DNA from 2 places in the Kitasatospora arboriphila genome. Region 2 is predicted to be linked to the other one. Evidence: riboswitches for the same ligand, from Rfam matches in the RefSeq annotation. Region 2 holds a riboswitch; the other holds the start of a gene.
What was found. Region 2 has a riboswitch for S-adenosylmethionine ahead of ABD353_RS12390 (IclR family transcriptional regulator). Riboswitches for the same ligand answer to the same signal wherever they lie in the genome.

Region 1 (7,559 bases), on a different contig from region 2:
GGGCGACGTGATCGGCCGCTTCGAGGAGGCCAACCCCGGCATCAAGGTCGAACTCGACCTGCAGAGCTGGAACGACATCGACAAGCGGGTCGCGAGCCTGATCGCCTCCGGCCGCACCCCGGACCTCGTGCAGACCGGCGGCTTCGCCGACCAGGTCGCCGCCGACCGGCTCTACCCCGCCACCGACGTCCTCTCCATCGACACCCAGGCCGGCATGATCGACGCGTTCTCCCGCGCCGGCCAGGTGCTCGGCAGCCAGTACGGCATCCCGTTCGTCGCCTCGACCCGGGTCTTCTTCTACAACAAGACCGTCTTCGCCAAGGCCGGCATCACCGCCCCGCCCACCACCTGGGACGAACTCCGCCGCGACGCCGAACTGATCAAGGCCAAGGTCCCCGGCGTCACCCCGTACGCGCTGCCGCTCGGACCCGAGGAGGCCCAGGCCGAATCCATGATCTGGGCCATGGGCGGGGGCGGCGGCCTCGCCGACAACGCCGGCAACTACACCTTCGACTCCCCGCAGAACCGGGCCACCTTCGCCTGGCTGCGCACCAACCTGGTCGAGAAGCACCTCACCTACGCCGAGCCGGCCGCGACCGACCGCAAGACCGCCTTCAACGACTTCGCCGCCGGCAAGGTCGCGATGCTCAACGGCCACCCCGGACTGGTCGCCAAGGCCGTCGCCGCGAAGATCGACTACGGTACGGCGGCGATCCCGCGCAAGGACGCCACCGTCAAGCCCGCCACCTTCGGCGTCGCCGACTGGATGATGGCCTTCAAGGCCAACGGCCACCGCACCGAGCTCAAGAAGTTCCTCGGGTTCCTCTACCGCACCGACAACCAGCTCGCCTTCGACGAGCAGTACAACCTGCTGCCCGTCACCCAGGAGACCCGCACCGCGATGACCGGCAGCGGCCGCCACCGGGACCTCGCCGAATTCCTCAACGCCCTGCCGACCGCCAACTTCTACCCCTACGGCGACCCGTCCTGGGACAAGGTCAGCGGCCTGGTCAAGCAGCAGATCGGTGCCGCGGTGAAGCGCGACGGCAACGACGCGCTCGCCGCCCTGCAGGCCGCCGCGGCCACCGAGGCGGGCCGCAGCCACCGCTGAGGGCCGGCCGCGGCCCCGGCCGGAGCCGGCCTCAGGGCAGGGTGATCGCGTACGCCTTGCGGAGCGTCTCGTGCACCGTCCAGGTGGTGCGGTCGCCCGCGTGCAGCACGGCCGCGTCGCCCGGACCCACCTCCAGGACGGGGCCGCCCTCGACCTCGATCGTCGCCCGGCCGCTCACCACCACGAACAGCTCGTCCGCCTCGGTGTCGGTCACCGTGCCCGGCGTGATCTGCCACAGGCCGCGCAGCTGCCGGCCGTCCGGCGAGGACCACAGCACCCTCCCGGTCACCTCGGGCGTGCCGGCGACGATCTGGTCGGGGTCGAGCGGCTCGGGTTCGAGCTCGGCGTCGGGGACGTGCAGTGCGAAGGTCATGGACCGACGCTAGCCCGGCCCGGCCCCGGCCCGGGCGGGCAGAGTGTGTCGCACCGGGCGGGCAGAATGACACCTCGTAAGAGGAGGTGGACGATGGCCGCCCTGACCGAGCGGGACCGCGCGGTGCTCGCCCTGGAGGCCCGGCCCTGGCGCACGGCCGGCGCCAAGGAACGGGCGATCCGCGCCGAGCTCGACATCTCCGCGACCCGCTACTACCAGCTGCTCAACGCCCTGCTGGACAACCCGGAGGCGCTGGCCGCCGACCCGGTGCTGGTCAACCGGCTGCGCCGGATCCGCGAACGGCGGCGCGCCGAACGCTGACGGTGTCCGGCGCCCGAGCCTGGGTACCGTCCCGGACATGGGCATTCCTGAGCAGTTCACTCCGAGCACGGCCGCCGGGCGGGACGGCCTGGCGGCGCTGCTGGCCGCACCCGGCGAGGCCGTGGTGGCCCTCGACTTCGACGGCACCCTGGCGCCGATCGTCGCCGACCCCACCGCCGCCCGCGCCCACCCCCGGGCCGCCGCCGTGCTCTCCGCGCTCGCACCCCGGGTCGGCGCCGTCGCCGTGGTCACCGGCCGGCCCGCCGCCGACGCGGTGGCCTACGGCGGCTTCGACGGCGTCCCCGGACTGGAGCACCTGACCGTCCTCGGGCAGTACGGCGCCGAGCGCTGGGACGCGCACACCGGGGCGCTCACCGCCCCCGAACCGCCGGCCGGCGTGGCCGCGGCCCGCGCCGAGCTGCCCGCCCTGCTGGCCCGCGAAGGCGCCCCCGAGGGCACCTGGACGGAGGACAAGGGCCGCGCGCTCGCCGTGCACACCCGCCGCACCGCCGAACCGCAGCCCGCGATGGACCGGCTGCGCACCCCGCTGGCCGCGTTCGCGGCCGCGCACGGACTGGTCGTCGAACCCGGCCGGTTCGTCCTGGAACTGCGGCCGCCCGGCGTCGACAAGGGCGCCGCCCTGGAGGGGTTCCTCGCCGAGCACGCGGCCCGCGCGGTGCTCTACGCCGGCGACGACCTGGGCGACCTCGCCGCCTTCGCCGCCGTCGAGAAGCGCCGCGGCGAGGGCCTGCCCGGTCTGCTGGTGTGCAGCGGGCCGACCACCGGGGAGGCGCCCGTGCGGGAGCTCGCCGACCGGGCGGACCTGGTCGTCCCGGGCCCGGCCGGCCTGGTCGACCTGCTCGCGGCCCTCGCCGCGGAACTGGGCTGAACCTCGGAGGCGCCCCCGGCGCCCCTCATGGCGCGCCCCTCGTGGGTTGCCTCTCAGCCGAGGGCGTCGAGCTGGTCGAGGAACCACTGCTGCGGGGGCAGGGCGGTGGCCGCGGCGGCGAGCCGCTTGGTGCGGTCGGTGCGTTCCTCCGCGGGCATGGTCAGCCCCCGGTGGAGCGCCTCCGCGGTGGCGATCACGTCGTACGGGTTGACGGTGATCGAGTCCTCGGCGAGCTCGGCGAAGGCACCGGCCTCCCGGGACAGCACCAGCGCGCAGCCCGCGTCGGAGACCACCGGGACCTCCTTGGCGACCAGGTTCATGCCGTCCCGGATCGGGTTGACCAGGGCGACGTCGGCCAGCCGGTAGGCGGCCAGCGACCGCGGGAAGTCGTCGTTGACGTGCAGGATCAGCGGCTGCCAGTCGGGGGTGGCGAACTCGTCGTTGATCTCGCGGGCGATCCGCTGCACCGCCGCGGTGTACTCCCGGTACTCGGGCAGGTCGTGCCGGGACGGGTAGGCGAAGGCGATGTGCACCACCCGGTCCAGCCACTCGGGGCGGCTGCGCAGCAGGTGCCGGTAGGCGAGCAGACCGCGGACGATGTTCTTGCTGAGTTCGGTGCGGTCGACCCGGACGATCGTCCTCCGGTCGCCCACCGCCTCGCGCAGGGCGGCCAGCCGGGCGTCCACGTCCGGCCGGTGCGCGCGTTCGCGCAGGAAGTCGGCGTCGGCGCCGAGCCCGTGCACGCCGAGCCGGGTGGTGCGCCCGGCGTGGGTGACGGTGCGGGCCGCGCGGTCCACCTCGGCGCCGAGCACGGCCTCGCAGCAGTCGGCGAAGGCGAGTGCCCAGCGTTCGGTGAGGAAGCCGGCCCGGTCGGCCCCGAGGATGCCGGTGAGCACCTCGGCGGCGACGTCGTCGGGCAACAGCCGGTAGTACTCGGGCGGGGCCCACGGGGTGTGCGAGAAGTGCCCGATCCGCAGGTCGGGGCGGAGCGTGCGGAGCAGCGCCGGGGCGAGCGACAGGTGGTAGTCCTGCACCAGCACGGCGGCGCCCGGTGCGGCCTCGGCGGCGAGCGCCTCGGCGAAGGCGGTGTTGTACGCGGTGTAGGACTCCCACTCGCGGCGGAACCGGTCGTCGAAGACCGGCGAGACCGGGGTGTCGTACAGCAGGTGGTGGACGAACCACAGGGTGGAGTTGGCGATGCCGTTGTAGGCGCGGGCGAAGGTGCCGGGCTCGATGTCCAGCATCCGGACGGCCTGTCCGCCGACGTCGTGGCCGGCGAGGTCGAGCCGGCCGTCCGGCGCCTGCCGGGCGGCCGTCCGGTCGGCGTCGCCGAGGGCGGCGCAGACCCAGACCGCCGAGGGGTCGTCGATCGCGGAGAGCCCGGACACCAGGCCGCCGCCGCCTCTCTTCAGGGTGAGCGCACCGTCGTCCCCGCTGCTGAAGGACACCGGGCCGCGGTTCGAGGCCACCAGGACGGGGGCGGCGCCGGACTGCTGCGTACGTTCGAACGCGAGATCGGCCATATCCCCTAGCTTGCCGCGCGACCGGTCCGGCAAACCATCCGGCGGCCCCGCGGGCCCCGCTCAGCGCGCGGTGTACTCCGGCACCGTGCGCATCGGCGGGCGCTCCAGCGCGGTCACCTCGTGGGTGTGGGCGGTGAAGCCCCGGGTGCCCGGGTCGCGGCTGAACTGGGTGATCAGCGGGTGCACGAGGTCCTCGCCAGCCTTCAGCCGGTGGGTGCGGTCGAGCCGTTCCAGGGCCGTCCGGTAGATCGTGGCGGCCATCCGACCGAGCGCCTGGCCGTCCTGGTGGCGGTGGTGCCGGACACCCACGTCGACCTGGGCCAGCGCGTCCAGCCCGACCTCCTCCAGGGCGTCCACCAGCAGGCCGAGCTCCACCCCGTACCCGGTCGGGAAGGGCAGTCGTTCCAGCAGGGTGCGGCGGGCCGCGTACTCGCCGCCGAGCGGCTGGACGAAGCCGGACAGCTGTGGCCAGTGCAGGTTGATCAGCGGCCGGGCGACGAGCTCGGTGACCCGTCCGCCGCCGGCCGGCACCACCGCGCCCTCGGTCTCCAGCGGCCGGTCGTACATCGCCTTGACCAGCTGCAGCGAGGGGTCGGTGAGCAGCGGGCCGACGATCCCGGTGACGAAGGCCGGGTCGAACTCGCGCAGGTCGGCGTCGACGAAGCAGACGATCGCGCCGGACGTCGCCAGCAGCGACCGCCAGAGCACCTCGCCCTTGCCGGGGGCAGCCGGCAGCCGGGGCAGGATGTCGTCGCGGTGGACCACCCGGGCGCCCGCCGTCCGGGCGGTCTCCGCCGTCCGGTCGACCGAGCCGGAGTCGACCACCACCAGCTCGTCGACCAGCGGGTGACGTTCCATCAACTCGCGGCGGACGGTGGCGACGATCTCCCCGACGGTGGGTTCCTCGTCGAGGGCGGGCAGCACCACGCTGACCGTTCCGGCGCTCCCCGCCGCCCGCTTGGCGGCGAGCAGCCGCTCCACCGGGTAGTCCGCCGCCGCCCAGGAGCGGCGACGCAGCCAGGACGCGACCTCGGGGAGGACGTCGGGACGGGGCTGCTCGGTCACGGTCTCGCTCCTCGTAACTTCCATCTCGCGGATCGGACGCCGCCTTTCGGCGCCGGGGCCTTCGGATACAGTCTTCGTACTGCGGTCGAGCCTTCGCACGCCGGGGTCACCGCAGCGAACAACACACAACTTCACAGAGCTCATCCAGAGGGACTGAGGGAACGGCCCGTCGACGTCCCGGCAACCTTCTCGCAGCGGCGGTCGCAGGCCTCCCGCGGGACAGGTGCCAATTCCGGCCTGTGGCGCAACCGCGCCGCGGGGAAGATGAGGAGAGAGGCCTCCGCCACCATGGCTACCGCTACCCCTGCATCCGCTGCCACCGTCGACCTCGGTCCGGCCGCAGCGCTTTCCTGTCGCGAGTGCGGCACCCGCTTCCCGCTCGGCCCGAGCTTCGCGTGCCTGGAGTGCTTCGGCCCGCTGGAGATCGCCTACGACTTCGGCGGCTACGACGCCGCGGAGCTCCGCAAGCGCATCGAGGCCGGCCCGGCCAGCATCTGGCGCTACGCCCCGCTGCTGCCGGTGCCCGCCGACGTGGCCGGCAAGCCCAACCTCAACCCCGGCTGGACCCCGCTGGTCAAGGCGGACAACCTGGGCCGCGAGCTCGGCTTCACCGCCCAGCTGCACGTCAAGGACGACTCCGGCAACCCCACGCACTCCTTCAAGGACCGCGTGGTGGCCTGTGCGATCGAGGCCGCCCGCGCCTTCGACTTCACCACGCTCTCCTGCTCCTCCACCGGCAACCTGGCCGGCGCGGTCGGTGCCGCCGCCGCCCGGGCCGGGTTCAAGTCCTGCGTGTTCATCCCGCACGACCTGGAGCAGGGCAAGATCGTCATGGCCGGTGTGTACGGTGGCGCCCTGGTCGGCATCGACGGCAACTACGACGACGTGAACCGCTTCTGCTCCGAGCTGATCGGCGACCCGGCCGGCGAGGGCTGGGGCTTCGTCAACGTCAACCTCCGCCCGTACTACGGCGAGGGCTCCAAGACGCTGGCCTACGAGATCTGCGAGCAGCTCGGCTGGCGGCTGCCGGAGCAGATCGTGATCCCGATCGCCTCGGGCTCCCAGCTCACCAAGATCGACAAGGGCCTGCAGGAGCTGATCAAGCTCGGCCTGGTCGAGGACCGGCCGTACAAGGTCTTCGGCGCCCAGGCCGAGGGCTGCTCCCCGGTGTCCGCCGCCTTCAAGGCCGGCCACGACGTGATCCGGCCGGTGAAGCCGAACACCATCGCCAAGTCGCTGGCGATCGGCAACCCGGCCGACGGCCCGTACGTGCTCGACATCGCCCGCCGCACCGGCGGCGCGGTCGAGGACGTCACCGACGCCGAGGTGGTGGCCGCCATCAAGCTGCTGGCGCGCACCGAGGGCATCTTCGCGGAGACCGCGGGCGGCGTGACCGTCGGCGTCCTCAAGAAGCTGGTCGAGACCGGGCAGTTGGACCCGTCGAAGGAGACCGTCGCCATCAACACCGGTGACGGCCTGAAGACCCTCGACGCGGTCGCCGACGCCGGACTGACCGCCACCATCCGTCCGACGCTGGAGTCCTTCCGCGCCGCCGGCCTCGCCTGAGCAGCCCACCCCTTCCGCCAAGGAGCACCCATGAGCGCCACCGTCCGCATCCCGACCATCCTGCGCACCTACACCGGCGGTGCGGCCGAGGTCACCGCCGAGGGCGACACCCTGGCCGCCGTCGTCGCGGACCTGGAGCAGAACCACACCGGCATCTCCGCGCGCATCCTGGACGACGCCGGCAAGCTCCGTCGGTTCGTGAACGTCTACGTGAACGACGACGACGTCCGCTTCGCCGAGGGCCTGGAGACCGCGATCAAGGACGGCGCCACGGTGTCGATCATCCCCGCGGTGGCCGGCGGCTCTCGCCGTGCCGGGTGCAATTCGACCGCCTGACGGGGAGTAGAGTTCGGGGCGGTGGCAGTACTCCCCTCCGCGCCGCCCGCCCTGATCAGCGCCAATACCCGGAATTGCGCGCCTAGGCCCGGCCGGTCGGATCGTGTGCGCAAGGCTCCGGAACGGGTCGCGGGGACGTCCGCCCGCTGAGACGGGCCGCGGACGGCGCGGGGACGAACCTGTCAGGCAAGTGTCAGAATTCATGCGGCTATATGTCGTTTTCTGCCCGTTATGTCCGGCGTGAAATGCCGAGATCTGCGGCCTTCATCCCGTCATATCCCTTGTCATGGCTGCCGATTTCCCCGAAGTTGGGCCTGTTGCACAGGGCTCCTGTCCGGATACATTCAGCCGCGGTCGACGCATTCACCCGTCCGC
Region 2 (7,559 bases):
CGCCTCCTGGTCGGCCTGCCCGGCAACCCGCTCGCCGCGGTGGCCGGCGCGGTGACCCTCGCCCTGCCGCTGCTCCGGCGGCTGGCGGGCCGGCCGGACCCGTCCCCCCGCCGGGTCGTCGCCGCCACCGACCTGCCGGGCTGCGCACGGGACACCCGGCTGCTGCCGGTGGCGTTCACCGGGGGCGGCGCGGTGCCGCTCGGGTTCGACGGGCCCGCGATGCTCCGCGGTCTGGCGCTCGCCGACGCCCTCGCGGTGGTGCCGCCGGGCGGGGTCGCCGGCGGCACCACCGTCGAGGTCCTGGAGCTGACCGGCCACTGACCGGCCACTGACCGGCCGCGCCCGGTGTCAGTTCTTGCGGAACACCGTCACCGCGAGGCCGGCGCAGGCGGTGTCGCCGGTGGCGGAGGCCGCGCCGCCGCCGTCGAGGACCTTCGTCCACGTTCCCGGCGGCAGGCCCACGTCGTAGGTGCTGCCGGTGGGGTTGTAGACGACGACGGTGTCGTAGCTCGTGGGCGCCGCGGCGTCGGAGCCGATGCGGCCGACCACCACGGAGCCGTCCACCTGGGCGGTCATCTGGTTGTGGACGGCGTCCCAGCCGGTGAGGCGCAGCGCCGGTGCGGCCTTCCGGAGCGCGACGGCGTCCTTGTAGTAGCGGAACACGGCCGCGTTGGCGGTCTTGTCGCCCCAGTGGATCGCGTTCACCGTGTCGGAGGCGTTGTAGGAGTTCTTCGCCGTGGCGTAGTCGCCCCCGACGACCTTGGAGCGGAGGAACTCGTCACCCTCGGCGATGACCGGGATCCCCTGGGAGGTGAGCACCATGCCGACGGCGAACCGGTCGATCCGGCCGGCCGTTCCGGCTGCGCCGCCGCTCGCCCCGGAGTAGGTGATCTTGTCGTAGAGGTTCAGGTTGTCGTGGATCGAGGCGTAGTTCACGGTCTGCTCGGGGTCGTAGGCGAACGCCGGGCTCCACAGGTCGGACAGGACGGCGGTGCTCTTCGCGTCCGTCGGTGAGCCGCGCATGCCGAAGGCGATGGCGCCGGGGTTGCCCGAACCGCCCATGTAGGCCATGACGTCGTCGTCCGTGCCGCCCCGGATCGCGTCCCGGTAGACGCCGTTGAAGACGCCGACGTGCGCCGGTGCGAGGGCCGGGACGGTGCCGTAGCGCACCTTCTGGGCCTCCTGCGGGTCGGCGGCGGCGCTCCACGGCTCCCCGTACAGCAGGAGGTTGCGGTCCGGGTAGGTGGTGTTGAGGTAGCCCGCCCAGGCGGAGACGCTGCTGTAGCGGTGCACCCCGGCGAGGTCGAAGCGGAATCCGTCGACGTCGTAGTCGCGGACCCAGTGCTCCAGCGAGTCCCGGATCATGCGGCTGACCATCGGGTTGCCGTCGTCGATCGAGTTGCCGGTGGCGGACAGGTCGGTCGGCGTGTAGTACTTCCCGGTGATGCCGCCGAAGACGTTCTTGTCGTAGGTGTGGTTGTAGACCACGTCCATGACCACGCGGATGCCGTTGCGGTGGAATCCGTCGACCATGTCCTTGAACTCGCGGATCCGGTCCTCCGGCGCGCTGAACTGGGAGTACTGCTCCTCGGGGACGTTGTAGTCGACCGGGTCGTAGCCCCAGTTGGGCACGGTGCTGCCGAAGTCGAACGAGGGCATCAGCTGGACGGTGGTGACGCCCAGTTCCTTGAGGTGGTCGATGCCCGTCCTGGCGCCGCCGGCGGTGGTGGTGCCGGTCTGCACCAGGCCGAGGAACTTCCCGCGCTTGGCAGGGTCCACCCCGGAGCTGGCGTCGACGGTGAAGTCGCGGACGCTCAACTCGTAGACGACGGAGTCCTCCCGATCGGCGAGGGCGGGCCGCGGGGCCCGGCTGCCGCCGGTCGGCGCGACCGAGGCGGTGTCGACGACGACGCCCTGGGTGGTGCCGGGCCTGACCATCTGGGCGTAGGGGTCGCGGACGGCGGTGCCGCGCACGGAGAACTGGTAGGCCTGGTCCTTGAGGTCGCCGCCGACCACGGCCTGGTAGACGGCGGAGTAGCCGCTCACGGTCACCGGGGTCATCGGGTGGCTGGTGCCGCCGACGCTGACGCTGACGTCGGAACTGTCGGGCGACCAGAGCCGGAAGGTGGTGCCGGTGGGGGAGTAGATCGCGCCGAGCGTGGCGGGGGTGTCGGTGGCCTCGGTGCTCCGCACCGTCGTCAGGTGCGTGGCGGCGGAGTAGGAGAACGTGGTGGCCGCCCCGTCCGCGGGGACGGTGAAGCCGATGTTCGCGCCGCCCGCCGCCCCGCCGGCACCGTAGTTCTCCGTCCAGGACTGTCCGACGGTGACCTTGGTGTTCCACGCCCCGGCGGGGATCGCGGTCGTGGTGTAACTGTAGACGCCGTCGCCGTCCGGGTCCTGCAGGGTGGTGGCCGCGCAGGTCGGTGCCCAGTCGGCGCCGCAGCCGAGTTCGGACTGGTAGTCGCCGACGGCGGTGACGACCGGCCGGACGGAGCTGTCGACCAGGTGCGTGGCCGGGTCGTAGACGAACGCGACCGAGGCGCCGCCCGCGGGCACGGTCACGGACAGGTTGGCGCCGCCCGCCGCGCCGCCCGCGCCGTAGTTCTCCGTCCAGCCGTTGTCGATCGCGACCTTGTACTCGTAGCTGCCGGCGGGCAGGGCGAAGGCGGCCGCCCACCGTCCGTCGGAGCGCTGCGCGAGCTGCGCCCGTGGGCAGTCGGGCTGCCAGTCGCCGGAGCAGCCGATCTCGCTGTCGAAGGTTCCGGGCAGGCTGACGGCGGCCGGCGCGGCGTCGGCCGTGGACGCCGTGAGCGACACGAGGGCGGTGGCGAGCAGGAGGAGCACCGCGAACGACGCCGTCCTGGCCGATCTTGCGCGCGGAAAGGTGTGAGCCATGGGGGACTGCCTCCCGGGCGGCCCGGGACGTCGGCGCGACGGCGTGTGGGGGCACGTCGCGGCCGTCCCGGGTGAAGGGTGGTGGGGGTGCGCGGGGGGTCGCCGACCGGTGGGACGGGCGATCCCGGCCCGCGGGGGCGGTGGGGTGCGTCGCGCGACCGACGATCCCGCCGTCCTGAGGACACGTCAAGTCAGGGCGCACGGGGTTTCTGCAATTTGCAGCAAGGGCATTCGCTCCGTGCCGATGCCGACGGACCTGGGCGCGGACGGGGGAGGTTTGGCGGGCCGCCCGCGGAATCTTGTATGGTTCCTCGCGAATCATCCAGAGGGGTGGAGGGACCGGCCCTACGAAGCCCCGGCAACTCCCCGGTCGAACCGGCGTCCGAAGTACGCGCCGCGCCGCCCGGGATCAGTGCCAACTCCGGCCTGCCGCCACTGTGGCGCGGGAAAGATGAGGAGACACGGTGCTCTCTGTGCTGTCCTTCGCCCGGGCGCTTCCCGCCCCGGTCTCTCCGCGTACCCGTCCCGTGCCCGGCGCAGCCACTCGGCCGACTTCTCCGGCCTGTCCTCGCTGACCACCCCCGCTCCCGCGCGGAGCGTCCGTGGGCGGGGCCCCCGCCGCTCACGGGATCTGAGACGGAGTACCCATCATGGAGAACACCAGCGGCGTCGGCGTGCTCGACAAGGTCACCTCGATCCTCGGCACCCTGGAGGCCGGTCCCACCACCCTGGCCGGACTCGTGGCCGCCACCGGCCTGGCACGGCCCACCGCCCACCGGCTCGCCGTCGCACTGGAACAGCACCGCCTGGTCGCCCGCGACCTGCAAGGGCGGTTCGCCCTCGGCCCCCGGCTCACCGAGCTGTCGGCGGCCGTCGGCGAGGACCGCCTGCTGTCCGCGGCCGGCCCGGTCCTGGCCCACCTGCGCGACCTCACCGGCGAGAGCGCCCAGCTCTACCGCCGGCAGGGCGAGGTCCGGATCTGCGTGGCCGCCGCCGAACGCCTCTCCGGCCTGCGGGACACCGTGCCGGTGGGCATCGCCCTCCCGATGAAGGTCGGCTCCGCGGCGCAGATCCTGCTCGCCTGGGAGGAGCCCGAACGCCTCCACCGCGGCCTGCAGGGCGCCCGCTTCACCGCCACCGCCCTCAGCGGCGTACGGCGCCGCGGCTGGGCCCAGTCCATCGGCGAACGCGAGGCCGGGGTCGCCTCCGTCTCCGCACCCGTGCGCGGTCCGGCCGGCCGGGTCGTCGCCGCCGTCTCCGTCTCCGGGCCGATCGAGCGGCTCACCCGCCACCCCGGCGCCCGGCTCTCCCAGGCCGTCGTCGAGGCCGCCGGCCGGCTCGGCGAAGCCCTGCGCCAGCCCTGACCGGCCCGCCAGCCCGCCAGCCCGCCGGCCCGCCGGGCCGGTCGAACCGGTCGAACCGGCGCAGCAGGCCGCCGAGCCGTGCCCGCGGAACACCCGTGGGCCGGCCGCCGGTTCGGGCATCCGGTTCGGGCATCCGGTTCGCGCACCATCGGGTCGGCTGACCGTCCGTCAGCTAGCGTGGGCGTGTGAATCAGGACGAACGCTCACTCCACGCCTCGTCGTTCGGCGTCGCGGCGACCGCCTACGCCGAACACCGCCCCGACTACGCGCAGGCCGCCGTGCGCTGGGCGCTCGAACCCGCGCCCGGCCCGCGGGTGCTCGACCTCGGCGCCGGCACCGGCAAGCTGACCGCGGGACTGCTCGCGCCGGGCGCGGAGGTCGTCGCGGTCGAGCCCGACCCGGCGATGCTGGCCGAGCTGCGCCGCTCGCTGCCGGACGTCCGCGCCCTGCGGGGCAACGCCGAGGCGATCCCGCTGCCGGACGCCTCCGTCGACGCCGTGCTGGCCGGCAACGCCATGCACTGGTTCGACATGGCCGTCGCGGGCCCCGAGATCGCCAGGGTCCTGGCACCCGACGGCGTGCTGGCCGGCCTGTGGAACCTGCTGGACGACCGGGTCGACTGGGTCGCCGGACTGGCGCGGACCGCCGGGAGCGCGGCCGTCGGCCCCCGTGACACGCCCGCCGCCTGGCGTGCCGAAACGGCCGCCATGCACCTTCCGAAGGCCGGCGGACCCGCCCGGTTCGGGTCGCCCGAGCAGACCGCGTTCCCGCACGGGCAGCGCCGCACGGCCGACACCCTGGTCGCCTCGCTCGCGACCCGCGCGGGGATGCTGGTCATGCCGGAGCGGGAACGGGAGGCCGCGCTGGGCCGGATCCGGGCCTTCCTCGCGGGTGAACCGGAGACCGCCCGCGGTGAGTTCACCCTGCCGATGCTGACCGGGGTGCTGCGCAGCCGGAGGCTGTGAGGGCGGTCCCGAGGCTCCGGGCCGCGGCCATGCGGGTGCCGTGGCGTGGCCGGATCCGGTTCCCCGTCGCCGGGGCCGTGTCAGCATGCAGTCGGTGAGGTCGATTGACTGAACGCGGACAAGAAGGGGGCCATTCATGATCGCTCGACTCGGGAGGGGTGCCGGCTTGCGGAGGTGGGCGGCGCTGACCGCCGCCGCACTCTGCGGAGCCGTCGGCGCCGGCACCGTCGGGGCTACCCCGGCCGCGGCGGCCGACCAACGTCACGCGATCTACGCCGTCGCGCACCGGGTCGACACCCTGGACGGCGTCGACGCCGCACTCGACCACGGCGCCAACGGCATCGAGATCGACGTCTGCGCCTGGTGGAACCCGAACGAATGGCGCGCCTACCACGACTGCTCCTCGGCCGGCGACGCCCGGCCGGGCCCGAGCTTCGACAGCATGATCGACCGGATCGTCGGCAACGCCGGTGCCGGGCGCCGGCTGGCCCTGGTCTGGCTGGACATCAAGGACCCCAACTACTGCGGGGAGCAGCAGAACCGCGGATGCAGCGTCGCCGGACTGCGCGACAAGGCCCAGCGGCTGACGGCCGCCGGCATCCAGGTGCTCTACGGCTTCTACGAGTACCACGGCGGCAGCACCCCGGACGTCGGCGGCCGCGGCTGGATGAGCCTCGAAGGCAGGCTCGGCCCGCTGGAGGGCATGACGACGACCGGGACGCGCGACCGGGTCCGCGCCGCCTTCGACCGGTCCGGCCCGGCGATCCCGGCCGGCCGCCGGGTGATGGACTACGGCGACAGCGACATCACCAAGGGGTTCGGCAACTGCACCGAAGCCACGTACAACACGTGCGCGGAACTGAAGAAGGGCGCCGCGGACCGCGCCGCCGGACAGCTCGCCGCCACGCTCTCCTGGACGACCACCTACAACGACCCGTGGTACGTCGACAAGCTGCTGGGCGACGCGCGGGTGGACGGCATCATCGCGGGCTACGGCGCCTTCACCGGGGTGCGCGAGTACGACCGGAGCTGGCAGTGCGCCAACGCCGTCGACCTCGTCCGCGACTGGGTGAACCGCCACGGCTCGACCCACCGCATGGCCAACGCCGGTGACCGCATGTTCCGTTAGGGCTCCGTCGGGGCCGGGGCCGGGGCCGGGGCCGGGTCGAGTCGTGCACGCATTCGGTTCGACCCGGCCGCGGTCGGCGCGGTACGGTCGCCTGTCATGCACACCAGGCCCGCCGTGCGGCCCCGGCCGCACCGGTGACGGTCGGTCAGGGCCGGTGCGCACGGGCAGCGATCACGCCCGGCCGACGGGGTGCCACCGGAGTCGACGTTCACCCGGTGGCGGCCCCGCGCCGAGAGGGCGACGGGGAAGACGGGGGCGATGGACGTCGAGGAGACCGAGGGCCTGCACACGGCGGGGCCGATCCGCTCGGCCGGGCAGGGCCGCTACGAGATGCAGGCACCGCTCGGGGAGGGCGGCATGGCGTCCGTGCACCGGGCCCGCGACCGGGTGCTGGGACGGACCGTCGCCGTGAAGACGCTCCACCCGGACCTGGCCCGCGACCCGGCCTTCCGCGAGCGGTTCCGCCGCGAGGCGCAGGCGGTCGCGGCGCTCAACCACGTCAACATCGTGGCCGTGCACGACAGCGGCGAGGACACCGGGCCCGACGGCGTGGTGCCGTACATGGTGATGGAGTACGTCCGGGGCCGGTCGGTGCGCGAACTCGTCCGTGAGGCGGCCGCGCGCCGTGCCGGCGGCACCGTCCCGCTGGACCGTGCGCTGGCCGTGACCTCGGCCGTGCTGGACGCCCTGGAGTGCAGCCACCGCCAGGGGCTCGTCCACCGGGACATCAAACCGGCCAACGTCATGACGACGGACGACGGCACCGTCAAGGTGATGGACTTCGGCATCGCCCGGGCGCTGCAGTCGGACGCCACCGCGATGACCCGCACGGGCACCGTCCTCGGCACACCCCAGTACCTCTCGCCCGAGCAGGCGCAGGGCAGGCCGGCGGACGCCCGCTCCGACCTCTACTCGGTCGGCTGCATGCTGTTCGAACTGGTCACCGGCACCCTGCCGTTCGACGGGGAGTCGGCGATGAGCGTGCTCTACCAGCACGTCCAGCAGCCGCCGCCGGTGCCGTCCTCGATCAACCCGTCGCTGCCGCCGGCCGTCGACGCGGTGGTGGCCCGCGCCCTCGCGAAGGACCCCGCCGGGCGCTACCAGAGCGCCCACGCCATGGCCGAGGACGTCCGCCGGGCCGCCGCGGGCGGAGCACCGACCCGTCCGCTGCACTCCGCTCCCACCGTCACGGCCGAGCACATCAGG

Region 1: another riboswitch for S-adenosylmethionine. It lies ahead of thrC (threonine synthase); the one in region 2 lies ahead of ABD353_RS12390 (IclR family transcriptional regulator).

The regions. Positions count from the first base shown of each region.
Region 1 is NZ_BAAALD010000008.1:84,060-91,618, reverse strand. It holds gene ABD353_RS06750 (extracellular solute-binding protein) at 1-1,111, shown strand, start outside; gene ABD353_RS06745 (cupin domain-containing protein) at 1,143-1,484, opposite strand; gene ABD353_RS06740 (DUF3263 domain-containing protein) at 1,578-1,805, shown strand; gene otsB (trehalose-phosphatase) at 1,843-2,694, shown strand; gene ABD353_RS06730 (alpha,alpha-trehalose-phosphate synthase (UDP-forming)) at 2,748-4,217, opposite strand; gene ABD353_RS06725 (glucosyl-3-phosphoglycerate synthase) at 4,278-5,282, opposite strand; SAM riboswitch class I at 5,420-5,553, shown strand; gene thrC (threonine synthase) at 5,571-6,848, shown strand; gene ABD353_RS06715 (MoaD/ThiS family protein) at 6,879-7,184, shown strand.
Region 2 is NZ_BAAALD010000018.1:37,969-45,527, reverse strand. It holds gene ABD353_RS12400 (molybdopterin molybdotransferase MoeA) at 1-321, shown strand, start outside; gene ABD353_RS12395 (pullulanase X25 domain-containing protein) at 349-2,895, opposite strand; SAM riboswitch class I at 3,211-3,353, shown strand; gene ABD353_RS12390 (IclR family transcriptional regulator) at 3,546-4,259, shown strand; gene ABD353_RS12385 (class I SAM-dependent methyltransferase) at 4,445-5,224, shown strand; gene ABD353_RS12380 (PI-PLC domain-containing protein) at 5,361-6,353, shown strand; gene pknB (Stk1 family PASTA domain-containing Ser/Thr kinase) at 6,612-7,559, shown strand, end outside.